One region of the Shewanella sp. SM69 genome, then DNA from elsewhere that is predicted to be linked to it. Evidence: predicted binding sites of a transcription regulator. Region 1 holds the regulator's gene; the other holds the start of a gene.
The links. The regulator MetJ, encoded in region 1, represses methionine synthesis genes. The targets are predictions, from matches to a motif close to TAGACGTCTAGACGTCTA.

Region 1 (6,984 bases):
AGCTTTACTCGAACTGACTAAACCGACTAACTCAACACTGGCTTCGAGTTCATGGTCCAGTGATGGCGAAACCGACTTAAACAGATCGATCCATGCCTCACCGATATTACCCACACCGAGCAACAGGACACCAATGCGTTTACGCGGGCCAGCGCAGCGACGGTGAACTTTTTGGGTTAACAGATTCACCTGTGACTGGGGCACTAACGTCACTAAACTTAAATCGCCACTGAACAAAGGTTTAGCATCACGGCTCAGTAAACGCGCGAAGCTGCGGCGATAATGTTCGGCGTCGGCACTCACTAATGCGACTAAACCAAAATCTGTGTTGATCTGCTGCTCGCTGATCCCTAATGCTTCTGCCTCGGCATCGAGTAATCTTTGAACTTGTTTTTGATTCTCAGCGGTATAGGCAAGTTCAACCCTTTGATGGGCAGAGGTCCAATGGGCCAATGGCGTTAAACCCGCGGCAATCAATAAATCTAATAAACGAGTTAACTCACCCGTGAGTTTAAAGCCGAACAGGACAACAGCATTGAGGTTAGTCACCACAGGCGCGCTCGCCGACGAACTGTGGGGAGCGATCAAGGTAAAGTCAGTGTGGGACGCATAACTTGAACGCACAGCTAAGCTCACTTCGGTATTGAATAACGGCTGCAAAGTGCGCGAATGCAATACTGGCGAGCCTAAACGCGCTAGGCGATCGGCTTCGGCAAGTGACATGCTTTTCAGTAACTTGGCATCGTTGATTTTATTAGGATCGGCGTTGAACACCCCTTCCACATCGGTCCAAATGGTCACGCGCTCGATATCGGCAAGGCTGGCAATCAGGCTGGCACTAAAATCTGAACCATTACGGCCAAGTAATAGGGTATCGCCACGCTCGTTAGCACAGATAAAACCTGTGATCACTAAGCGTTCATTTGGGTGGGCGGCTAATAGGGCTTGTACTTTAGCGCGGGATTCTTGTACCCGAATTTGCGGCACAGCGGCTTCATCGGCCACTAAAATTGAACAGGCATCCACATGGCTTGCCGCCACGCCAGATTCGCGCAGCAGCGCCGCCATTAAACGTGCCGACCAACGTTCGCCAAAGCTCACCACATGGTTGATTTGATATTCGTTGCGCTCGTCTAAGGACAACAAGCTGATGAGTTGCGCTTTATCTGTGGCCAAACGCTCACGCAGATCGCGGGCTTGTTCATTCGACAACAACTGCTCAATCAACCCCTGTTGGTAGCTGATCAGCACTTGTAACTCTTCTTGCCATAGCTGACCCGCATCACGCAGCGCTAATAATTTATACAGGAAATTCGTGCTTTTACCCGCCGCAGAGACCACAACGAGATCATCACTATGACCGTGGGTTAACAGGATATGGGCGACTCGGCGATAACAATCGGCATCCGCTAAACTGGAGCCACCAAATTTATGTAAGTGACAACGTGCCATCTATTATTCCTCTACTGACAAGCCGCAACGGCGGCTAATCCTGCTTGAATATCTGCAACTAAATCGGCGGCATCTTCAATACCCACCGATAGACGCAATAGGGTGTCCTTAATACCAGCCTCGAAGCGCGCTTGCGGCTCCATGGCTCTGTGGGTCATAGTGGCGGGCACTGCCACTAAACTTTCGACGCCACCTAAACTTTCCGCCACACTAAATAAGCTGAGTGCACCTAAAAAGGCCACGACTTCGGCCTCACCGCCTTTGAGCTCAAAACTCAGCATAGCGCCAAAGCCCTGTTGTTGCTTGGCCGCAATGGCATGACCTGGGTGATCCGCAAGACCGGGATAATAGACTTTGCTCACCACAGGGCTTTGCGTTAATACCTCAATAATACGCTGGGCATTGGTTTGATGCTCGCGAATACGCACCGCTAAGGTACGTAGGCCGCGCAGGGTCAGATAACTGTCAAAGGCTGACCCCGTTAAGCCTAGAGTGTTCGACCACCAATGTAAGCTTTCGCCGATTTGCGCGTCTTTGGCGACCACAGCGCCGCCGACCACATCGCTATGACCATTGATATATTTAGTGGTGGAGTGGATAACGATATCCGCGCCTAACAATAGGGGTTGTTGCAATATCGGCGATAAAAAGGTGTTATCGACCACCACCAGCGCGCCGACCTCATGGCTCGCCTTAGCAATGGCTTCGATATCTACCACACGCAATAACGGGTTCGATGGGGTTTCGAGCCACACAATCTTAGGATTCTGCGCAATGGCGGCGGCTAACGCTTGGTTGTCGGTTTGGTCGACCACAATGAGCTTAAACTGGCCTTTCTTCGCCAAGTTGGTAAATAAACGGTAGGAACCACCATAGCAATCATGGGGCACAACTAATAGGTCATCGGGGCCGAGCAAAGTCGTCACTAAGGTGATGGCCGCCATGCCAGTGCACGTCACTATGCCAGTGGCGCCCTTTTCTAATTGGGCTAATGCTTCGCCTAAAATGCAGCGCGTTGGGTTGCCTGAACGACTGTAATCGAATTCGCGGGGATTTTTATGACCATCGAAGGCGTAATTAGTCGACAAATAAATCGGTGGCACAACTGCGCCATATTGAGTATCGCTTTCGATACCCTGACGCACTGCCAGTGTGGCTAATTGACGCTCTGCCATGGGGGGACTCCTAAATTCGGTAGACTGATAGAGATGTCTGGACGTCTAAATGTACCTAAGCCCAACGCCATCGTCAATAGGCGTGAAGACGTTTAGACGTCTGAACATAAAGAAATCTGTTTGCAATCACAAAGAAATAGTAGCAATAATTTGACTGTTCTTTGTAAGGGTTTAAAATCTGCCCCGAATTTAGCGTTATAACAGGTGAGTCAATGACTGAATGGAATGGGGAATACATCAGCCCCTATGCTGAACATGGCAAGAAGAATGAACAAGTAAAAAAAATTACTGTGTCTATTCCGCTCAAAGTGCTTAAGGTCCTCACGGACGAACGTACTCGTCGTCAGGTCAATAATTTGCGTCACGCCACCAACAGCGAGCTGTTGTGTGAGGCATTTTTGCACGCCTACACTGGCCAGCCATTGCCCAACGATGAAGATCTGTCAAAAGATAACCCAGACAGCATTCCCGCCGAAGCCAAGTTGTTGATGGATCAAATGGGAATAGAGTGGGAAGACATGGAATAGCGACTCGTCGCTTTCAAAGTCATATCACAGTGCTCATCAATAGGGATCGTTAACGATCCCTTTTTGTTTATACCCAAGCGACTTCAAACTTTAAATTTCACCATCTTGAGTTGGTTTGGGATATAGGAAATCCTATGTTTTCTATGATAGATCCACAGACACTCGCCTTAGCCTCGCTGGTCGTGTTTCTGGGCGCCTTAACCCAAAGTCTGATTGGGTTTGGGCTTGCGGTTGTCGCCAGTCCTTTGCTGTATATCGTCGATCCACAACTTGTACCTGCGCCTGTTATTGCTATGGGTTTCTCCATCGCCCTGCTGACCTTAGTGCGTGAACGAGGTCACTTAGAATTCAATGGCTTGCAATATGCGCTCCTAGGTCGCGTGCCCGGCGGTTTTATCGGCGCGAGTTTATTGCTGTTTGCGCCTCAACCTATACTCGGTTTATCCATCGCCGCCATTGTGACTGTCGCAGTGATCCTCAGCCTGTATAAATTCAGCCTGCCAGTGAATAAGAAAACCCTCTTCGGTGCGGGCGTGGTTTCAGGGATCTTCGGCAATATTGCCGCTATTGGTGGCCCGCCGATGGCGATTCTATTGTCAGGCAAAGACGCTTCGCAGTTTCGCGCCGCCCTGTCGGCCTTCTTCATTTTTAGCTCCACCATAGCTATGGTCATTCTGGCGATCACTGGCTTATTAGAATTGAAGCACCTGTGGCTGTCGTTGATGTTGCTACCTTCTGTGCTTTTAGGGTATTTAGTCGCGGGGCGATTGGTGGGCAGTGTCGATAAAGACAAGACTAAAATGGCGACATTAGTCCTGTGCAGTATCAGCGCCTTAGTGCTAACGGTGAAGTCGGTTATCGAGTTATTGCCCCAATAAGCGCTCTGCTTGTACTGGCAAACCTTCTCAAAACTCAAACAATAAAAAGCACTGACATTGCCAGTGCTTTTTCTTTATCTATCAATATGTAAAGCCAGCTTACACTCAGCTTAAATAGCTTTGCCCTGCGTACACAATAAAGTGTCTTAGAGCGAGTACGCCCGTTAAGCTCGCACAAGCCACCATGATCATCGCGCCCTTAGTGTGGCGAGTAGCGGCTGGTAACAACATGAACAGCAATGGAATACCAAAGCCGATACCGACAACGCCTATCCAGAACACGCTTGCCCATAGCCCAGAGGTTAACGATGCTAAGGCCGCAGCCGCCGCGCCGCCCTTGAAGTACAAGGCGCAGAACAACATGAACAGGAACAAGATTTCAATCGCCATCACAGGCAACTCTAAACCGTGCATCTTGACTAAAGTTTTATCGTGGCTGTCAGTTTTAAATAACAAGAGTGCCAGTACCGCGTTTGCCGCAGCGCCCGCCGATAAACCCGACACTAAAAACAGCGCAGGCAGTACCGCAGTGTTGAGCATAGGGTAAGCATTCATCGCCGAAATTAAGAAGCCAGTGTAAGCCCCTACGCCAATGGCGAGGACAAACAACAATACTTCAATCAGCTTTCGAAATGGCATAAGTAACTTAGCGATAGGCGCTAGGAAACCCAACCCCCATTTTGGTAAGTCATCCCGCAGCACAATAATGGCGTACGCAAAGGCTAAGGGAGAATACGCCAGCAGCGCCAGCACCCCAATGGCCATCACAGACTGGAAGTTATAGTGAATTAAGATCAACCAGAAGTGGAAGGGTTTGGTTAAATCAAACACTAAGCAGGCTAAACCTAAGCTAATCGCCACAGGTCCAATAATGGCGGCCGCCTTAAGAATGCTGCTTTCGGCTCCGGTGCTGAGTTCCTTATTCGCCCAGCGTAAACCAATGCCAATCAATAAACTGCCCGCGGATAACCCCGCCATAAACAGGTAAACGGCGATGACCCAGTGCCAAGTGACAGGATCATATTGCGCCATGTCGCCCCAAGTATTGTTCATAATCAAATCCCCCCTCTCTTGGTAGGAACGCGATATACCCTAGGTTTAGTGCCTAAATGGGTTTTATCTTGGTATGTGATTTTAGTGTTGAGCATGATAGCCACGTCACTCAGCGGATCATTAGCATCGCCAAACACTAAGGCATCGGTTGGACACACAGTCACACACGCTGGCTCTTCGCCCCGTGCTAAACGACTGTCTTTACAGAAGTTACACTTATCCGCCGCCTTGGTTTCTGGGTTCATAAAGCGCACTTTATAAGGGCACGCTGCCACACAGTACATACAGCCGACACACTTCTCGGTATGGATAGAGATAATGCCGTCTTCACCCACATAGGCCGCGCCTGTTGGGCACACTTTAACGCAGGGTGCATCTTCACATTGCTGGCAAGATACCCTGTGATATTTGAAATGCAGATTGGGCATCTCACCAAAGGGGCCTTCCACACGCACTTGCAGACGAGTAACGCCTTCGGGTACGCCATTTTCACTGCGACACGCCACGTTACAGGCTTGGCAGCCGATGCACTTGTTCTCGTCGTGCACCATTACATATCGTTTATTCATTTAAGCCTCCGATTAGCGCTTTGCCAGCGTGACGCCCGTGGTGTGCACTGTCATGCCACACACAGGAGCAGTAACGTGCGGCAGTAAGTTACCGCAGTGGATACCTTTGCCCGTTGCTCTGACCAACTCTTTGTTTTTAGAACCAAAGCCCATATAAGCAAATACAGTATCTTGGCGAATGCCCGGCGTGACTAAGGCATGGCCTTCTTCTGTGCCAACACTGCTGGTGAGGCGGATTGGGTCGCCATTGCTGATCCCTAATTTGCCCGCAGTGACGGGGTGAACCCACACAGCGTTATCCGACATCAGGTTAGCGAGCATAGGCACATTGTGGGTGGCGCCATTGGTGTGCACCGCCACTTTGCCTTGGATAAAGTACAGCTCATCTGCTTTTTTAAGATGTACTTCGCGGAACTTGATCACCCCACGGCCCGGTGCCATGGCTTCGACTTTCGCGGAGGTGAGTTCAATCTTGCCACTCGGGGTTTTAAAGGTGAGTGCGCTGGCGTAAGTGCCGTCTTCATCGGCAGGTCGCGCATTGGGGTATGCCTTAATAAACTCGGCAACCATCTTAGGCTCGCACAACATAATTGGCTTACCGAAGCTCACAAAACCTTCGTCTTTGATACGGCGCAGCAGGTCAGTGTCGCGGTTCACCTGCAGCATTTGCAGGGTTTCCATGTTTTCCCATGGATAGAACTCGCCAAGGCCCATAGCCACACCCACATCCTTAAAGATCTGCCAAGAAGGCTTAGTATCACCTAAGGTTTCAACGACCCGTTGGCGCACATAATAGGCCGGATTTTTACCTGACTTATCAGCAATTTCTTCATCACGTTCAAGATAAGTTGACTCAGGTAAAATCACGTCCGCATAGGCGGCGGTTTCGCTGATATACACATCACACACGGCGATAAAGTCGAGCTTTTTCATCGCTTCAACAACGCGTGCTCTGTCTGTCATGGTTTGCATTGGGTTAGTGCGTGACATCACCCAACCGTGTAACTGGTAAGGCACAGCGCTTAATGTGGCATCGAGAATGGTTTGGTAAACGCCGCCCGATGTCCACATCATGGCGTACTGTTCTTCCACCTGATCGATACGTTTCGCTGCGGGTTTTGGCATGTCTTTCACGCCAGGTTTTGCCAATACGGGCGCAACCGCTTCACCGGCAAGCTTGTTGTAATCACCGGGTTTCTGGCCGATATAAATCCCGCCCTTACGCTCAATATTACCAATCAAGACGTTGGCGGCGTAAAGGGCGCGGCGCATCTCAAACTCTTCGGTGGTAAAGGTGGCTCTGTGACCAAAATCGACCACAGCATGGGGC
Region 2 (6,984 bases), on a different contig from region 1:
GTGGCCGCGCAAAATATACAGGGCGCGTTTATTACCACCGCGATATTTCATTCGCGCTATGGTTTCTTGTCCCATGTAACAGCCCTTATTGAAGCTGATACCGTTAACCGCTTGTAGATTACACATCTGCGGTACGTACTGACTGGCATGGCTGGCGGCAAGGTTGGGGTAACCCGCTGCAATCTCTAACGCTTGCCATGCACTGGCGTCAAATACACTCAGTTCCGATTGCGCAACTAAAGCCGCTGCGGCATCTGGTGTTAATACTAAAATAAAACATTCAGCGTCTTTTAAAATCGCACCGTTTTCAATGAGTGTGAGCTCTTTCTGAATGTCACCAAAATGTTTGTTCACGAATTGGCTTGCCTGTTCACCGGCAACCCCGAGCAGAGTCCACTCAGCGGATGCATTGCTTAGGGTGGCTTTACTAAAAACGGCATATTTTTGTAACTGGGGTAAATCGACTTCGATGGCATCCTTTGGCATCAACATAAAGAGTGCATCTTGAATGGCAAAGGTTCTGAAACTGGCCAGCATTTTACCTTTAGGATCGCAATGGGCGCCCCAGCGCCATTGATCTGTGGCCAATGAGCTGATGTCTGTGGTCACTTGGCCATGGATAAAACTGCGGCCTTGTTCTCCAACGACTTTGATGAGGCCCAAATGAGATAAGTTGGCAAGCATAAGTGGAGGCAAGGTAGCGTCCAGATCCCAATGGGGCGTAGAAACTGAAATAGTCATAGCGAGATCCTGAAAATGAAGACGATGTGAGAGGCTAGATTGTAACGGAATTCCAGTTGGCTCAAAAGCATAAGGCGCACATATCTGTGAATGATCTGTGCGCCTTAATATGTGTGCTTTAGTCGATAGGCTTAAAGCGAGTGGAGTTTAAAGTTTAAAACAGCACGCGAGTACGCAATGTACCTTCAATGGCTTTGAGTTCAACTAAGGCTTCTTCCGCTTGAGTTGTGTCTACTTCCATCACGACATAACCAATTTCTGCGGTGGTCTGCAAATATTGGGCGGCGATGTTGATGCCTTTTTCCGAGAAGGCTTGGTTGATCTTGATCAACACACCCGGACGGTTTTGGTGAATATGCAGCAAGCGCGAGGTGCCTTTATGTGTTGGTAATGACACTTCAGGGAAGTTAACCGCAGAAACGGTTGAGCCGTTGTCTGAGTATTTAGCGAGCTTACCCGCGACTTCGATACCAATGTTTTCTTGGGCTTCGGCCGTGCTACCGCCGACGTGCGGTGTGAGGAGAACATTGTCTAAACCGCGTAGAGGACTGATAAATTCATCGTCATTCGATTGTGGCTCAACGGGGAATACATCGATTGCTGCACCTGCGAGGTGACGTTCTTTTAACGCAACGGTTAAAGCTTCAATATCGACTACAGTACCGCGTGATGCGTTGATAAAGATGCTGCCCTTTTTCATTGCTGCAAACTCGGCAGCGCCTATCATGTCTTTTGTTTGTGGAGTTTCAGGGACATGTAAGCTAACCACATCAGCTTGTGCTAATAGGAGTTCCAACGAATGGACTTGTTGTGCGTTACCTAGCGGCAGTTTGTCTTCGATATCGAAGAACACGACGCGCATACCTAAGGTTTCCGCCAGAATGCCAAGCTGAGTACCAATATGGCCGTAACCAATCACACCTAAGGTTTTACCACGCACTTCATAGCTGCCCGCTGCGGTTTTCATCCAGCCGCCACGGTGAGCGATAGCGTTGCGTTCAGGGATACCCCGCATCAACATAATGATCTCGCCAATCACGAGTTCTGCAACACTGCGAGTGTTTGAGAAGGGAGCGTTAAATACTGGGATACCAAGGGATTCGGCGGTGGCAAGGTCAACTTGGTTGGTTCCAATACAGAAACATCCTATCGCGATTAACTTCTCGGCACGTTTCAGCACCTCTGCAGTTAATTGGGTACGCGAACGAAGTCCCACAAAATGCGCATCTTTAATGGACTCAAGTAAGGCTTCATCGCTTAAGGAAGCTTTGTGGTATTCGATATTGGTGTATCCCGCACGTTCAAATACATCGACCGCAGATTGGTGGACGCCTTCCAACAGCAGGATCTTGATCTTATCCTTGTCCAGCGAATGTTTCGCCATGATATGGGTACCCTCTAATTAATAGAAATGTTTCTTATGATATGCTCACAACCTTCACCCACCAAAGTAGCACTTTTTTTGCTCAGTGTGGAGGGCTAGATGGCTAAAGTTAATATTCTAAATTTAGAACAATATCGCATAAGAGGAAGAAACATTGAATAACAAAATCGCATGGTGCGGTATTTACCTCTCAGTTTTGGTGTGGTCGGCGATAAAACCCGCAGATCCTTTCACATGGTGGCTCGAAGCCTTACCTGCATTGATTGCTGTACCGATTTTATTCTTTACTCGCAAACGTTTTCCACTAACACCTCTAGTGTATTTTCTCGTCTTAATACACTGCTGTGTGTTGTTTGTAGGTGCTCATTATACTTACGCTGAAGTGCCGTTATTCGACATGATTGCCGATTGGATGGGTTCAGAACGTAATAATTACGATAAAGTAGGTCATTTTGCGCAAGGTTTTATCCCAGCCATGCTTGCCCGTGAAATTATGTTGCGTAATCAAGCTGTCAAACCTGGGGCTTGGTGTGCGTTTCTTGCCACTTGTTTTGTGCTCGCTTTTTCGGCGTTTTATGAACTGATCGAATGGTGGGTTGCCGTGGCAACTGGCGAAGGGGCTGAAGCCTTTTTAGGGACTCAAGGCTATGTATGGGATACCCAATCTGACATGTTTCTTGCCCTCATTGGTGCAATTGTCGCGTTAGCTTTACTGTCTCGTTTTCAAGATAAACAAATCGCGAGACTCAAGCAGAGGATTTAGCGGCTAAAAGTGGGTGATGCTCTCTGTTCGAGTTGTAAGACTTTCTTCCCTGAAATATATGGTGTGAGTGTGATGACATTGAGTTGTCATACTTTAGTGTTGTTATTGTGTTTTCTTTGTGTTGCAACTTTGGGTTGATAACGTCATAGTTGGAAAGTATTAGGTGCTGGGCGTTGGCCAAGTAAAACGGTATTTTTGACTGTTATTCCATTTTATTGTGGTGAGTTAGTCGAACCTACTAGCATTAAACAGGGAATAGTACATTTGGGTGATGTTTTTCAATCGTTAACTAGTCAGAATTAACTAGGTTAATGGAATGTTGAAAAATCTAACTAAAAAGACGAGTCAAACATACCATTTTGCAATAGAGAATACTTTTCAGGGAGGAGAGTCATTGAGCACAATTAATGAATTGGTTTTTTTACACCAAATGGCCGCGCCATGTCATTTAGCGTTACTCGCTGAATCCATAGGTTTGAAAACGCGTATAGTAAAGCATGCGGCTGAACTGGATTTAGACAAGAGTCGCCGTAGTTTTTATCTGATCACCCAAAAAGGTTCAGCATTAGATAACAAAGGGATACCTCTGTTAGCTTCGCGATTAGTGTCACATTTTCCTGTGGCGCTGTATCAAGTTGAGCGAGACTCCTTAGACCAAGAATCTGCAATGTTACTCGGCATTCGAGGCATTTTATTTGCCGATCAACGTATGGATCTGATGTTAACGGGTTTACGTAAAATGGTGGCAGAGGAACTTTGGTACGATAGAACTTTGCTAAGCAAAATGTTTCGCCGTGTCGTACAAAAGTTAGAAGGTAATAATGAAATACCCTCTGATACTGTGGCTATGCTGCAGATGCTGACATCCCGTGAACGCACTATCATTCAATTCGTATCGAGTGGTGCGAGAAATAAAGAAATCGCTCATAGGTTATGTATCAGCGAACATACAGTGAAGGCGCATATTTCCTCTATTTTCCGCAAGACCCAGTCTCGTAATCGGGTTGAGCTTTTACGTTGGGCGCAAACCTATCAAACTCACTTTGAGCTGTGCAGTTAGTCAGTTAAAGATATTGGTCGTTAGCTTTTCGCTTTGAGTGGTTAATGTTAATGATTACTGGCATATCAACATAGAAAAGCGGGAATGTTTATTTAAACATTCCCGCTTTTTGTTTAACACCCTTTTTATAAACCACCACTAAAGAGTTTAGCTGTGGTGGTTTAACAGTATTGACTAGTATTGCACTACAGTGGCAACGTTCATATTGCCTGATTGGTTCACGTTGATGCTGTTGTTAGTGCCCGCTTGAGAACCTAACACTAAGTTGTCATTACCCGTTTGAGTGATTGACAGGCTGTTATTGTCACCGCTAACGCCAAATGAATTTGAAGCAAATGAAGTGTCGTTATCGCCGCCTACCCAGTTACCGTTACCTGATTGAGTAATTTGCGCGGTGTTTTCATCACCTTCAATAATCAGGTCAATAACGTTAAGATCGCCACTTTGAAGTGCGCTGACATCGGCATTGTTGTTGCCAGCAACAGAAATCAATGTTTCGTTCTCAGCGCCATCTTGCTCAACATCAACTTCGTTATTGCTACCCACGGCATCTACATAAGCAAAGTTCTCATCGCCTTCTTGGCTAACTTCAATACTGTTATCTTCACCATCAGCGAAGGCAATGATTTCGTTGTTATCGCCTTTAGAAGATAAATCGAAGTCGTTATCTGTGCCGTATGCACCAAAGGTCGCGAAGTTCGCATCGCCTTTTTGTTTCAAGTCAACGTCGTTGCTATCGCCCCATACTTGGAACTCCGCACCGTTGACATCGCCTTTTTGAGTGATAGTAATATCGTTATCATCACCTTGGATATCTGCCACTAAAGTATCACCGATAGTGTTGCCGCTGCCATTTTGGGTAATATCGACACTGTTGTCATCACCCGTAGTCATCGCAAGATAAGCCGTGTTGCCGTTACCTTTTTGATCCATTGAAATATCGTTGTCGCTGCCGGCCAGTGCGTAAACGAAGCCAACATGGTTATCACCTTTTTGGACCATGTCTACTGTGTTGTCATTACCTGCAATACCTTTCGCTGCGCCAAAGTTATTGTTACCCGCTTGATTAACAGAAACGTCGTTGTTGTTACCCACGTTAGCGGTTAAGTCGAGAGCGATTAAACCTGCTTGGTTGTTGTCACCGATTTGTGTGATTTTACCGTCGTTGTTGCTGCCTTCAACGCGAAAAACTGCAAAGTTTGCGTCGCCTTCTTGCTCAACAAACACGCTGTTTTCAGCGCCAGAGATTTCAACTTGGCTTTCGTTGACTTCGCCTAATTGGTTAACGAATACCGTGTTATCGTTGCCAGTAACATCGCTACTGCTTTGGTTAAAGAAACCATCTTGCGACACATTTACATTGTTGTTGTCACCTACAACATTTGCACTTGCCACATGCCAGTCAACTTGTTGCGTTATTTGGACCTTGTTATCATCACCCGTTGAATTAATAGCCGCTTCATGCCACACACCGTCTTGGATGACAGTTGCGGTTTGATCTGTACCTGTTTGCACAACCGCAGCAGCGTTAAGGCCACCCGTTTGTGAGACTAAAGTGTCTTGGGCTTGGCCTGACTGTACTACGCTAATTTCGCTCACTGTACTGGCAGCAAAAGCTTGACCGCTTAAACCTGTTGCAATGGCCAAAGCAATAAGTGATTTTTTAGCTTGTGATTTCATGTGACGCTCCCTGTTTAATATTGAGTTATTGAGATTGCAGCACCGTCCGCAATCTGTTGAATCGAAAAGTTGCCGCTTCCTAGTTGGTTCAGTTGCACGAGATTGTCATTGCCAATTTGTGTCACTGAAGCCGTATTTTGACCGCCGACTTGCAGTAGCTGGACTTCATTGTTTGAACCAATCTGTGTGATTAGCGCATCGTTATCATTGCCCACTTGTGTTACATCGGCCTTGTTATCGCTGCCTGACTGGAACAGTAATCCTTGGTTGGCAGTGCCTTGTTGAACCAGCTCGATAAGGTTATCGCGACCGGAACGTTCCAGTAATGCCTGAAGGGTTACGGGTAACTCGTTGACATTCAGCTCTTGTGCTGAAGTCATACAACTACAGAGCAAGATCAGCGGCACCAAAAAGCGTATAGAGGTATTTGGCACGGGTGACTCCTTGCATCAAATATCTTGGGCTGCTTAAAGCAACTTGCATCCCAAATTCAGACCTGAAGATACGAGTCCCGTTAATATGTCGCAATTGGCCAAACGGGTATTTATTCTAGAAAGGATTAACGGAAGGTAAATGATGGCTGTATTAATATCGTATTGATTAAATAGATTTTATATGTTTATTGACGTGTTTTTATTTAAGGGATCTAGTCTAGTTGTCCTAGTAGTTAAGTCGTATTTGTTGTGAAGAGAGTATTTAATTTTTAAACAATGCAATAACAAGTGAAGGGAAATACATCGACTATCGCGTTCGCATTTTCTTGATAAAAAAGCACGCGTTTGTGCCAGTGAGAAACTGCTGTGGGGTTTAATTAATTGTAGCAACCTATGTCATTTACCCTGTTTGTAACAACAGGCTTCTTGCCCTTGCGGTAATGAATCTTAGGTTAAACAAAGGGACATTACTGTGAGCGAAAGATTAACCATTATTATGATTGAATTCCTTAATGGGGTAGAGAAAAGATTAATACTACTGTTTTATACGAGATCAGTGCTTTTCTGGTTCTTTTAACTCTTCATGGAATGCTTCGGTACTGATTTGGCTTTTACGGTCTTCCAGTTGTTGCATCACACTGTTATTACTCACAGTTAACGCATTGAAGCGAGTATTGATATCGTCCATTTCGTTAATGTATTCAGGATCGGTTTTCTCTTTATTTTGCCAATAACGCTTACGTTCTAATTTCTGCAATTCACTGGCGCGCAGGATTTCAAAATAGCTATTTTCCTGCTTAAGACGATATATCTCGCCATCGAGTAACTGCAATAATTTTTCTTTAGAAATGGTTCGGCTATTCAGTAGAGTGTGTAAGGGATCGACAGGAATATCCCTTTTATCAGAGTCTACTTCAGTCGT

Region 2: serA (phosphoglycerate dehydrogenase) is a predicted target of MetJ. The motif match lies at 2,214-2,231, and genes of this name have one in related genera.

The regions. Positions count from the first base shown of each region.
Region 1 covers NZ_JAKKRV010000008.1:166,516-173,499, forward strand. Annotated here, with positions in the region: gene L5M37_RS12890 (bifunctional aspartate kinase/homoserine dehydrogenase II) at 1-1,452, opposite strand, end outside; gene metB (cystathionine gamma-synthase) at 1,464-2,627, opposite strand; gene metJ (met regulon transcriptional regulator MetJ) at 2,840-3,154, shown strand; gene L5M37_RS12905 (sulfite exporter TauE/SafE family protein) at 3,289-4,032, shown strand; gene nrfD (NrfD/PsrC family molybdoenzyme membrane anchor subunit) at 4,138-5,085, opposite strand; gene L5M37_RS12915 (4Fe-4S dicluster domain-containing protein) at 5,088-5,654, opposite strand; gene phsA (thiosulfate reductase PhsA) at 5,667-6,984, opposite strand, start outside.
Region 2 covers NZ_JAKKRV010000021.1:23,717-30,700, forward strand. Annotated here, with positions in the region: gene ygfZ (tRNA-modifying protein YgfZ) at 1-741, opposite strand, end outside; gene serA (phosphoglycerate dehydrogenase) at 896-2,125, opposite strand; gene L5M37_RS21010 (DUF2238 domain-containing protein) at 2,280-2,888, shown strand; gene L5M37_RS21015 (helix-turn-helix transcriptional regulator) at 3,283-3,948, shown strand; gene L5M37_RS21020 (curlin) at 4,123-5,628, opposite strand; gene L5M37_RS21025 (curlin) at 5,643-6,062, opposite strand; gene L5M37_RS21030 (DUF4124 domain-containing protein) at 6,616-6,984, opposite strand, start outside.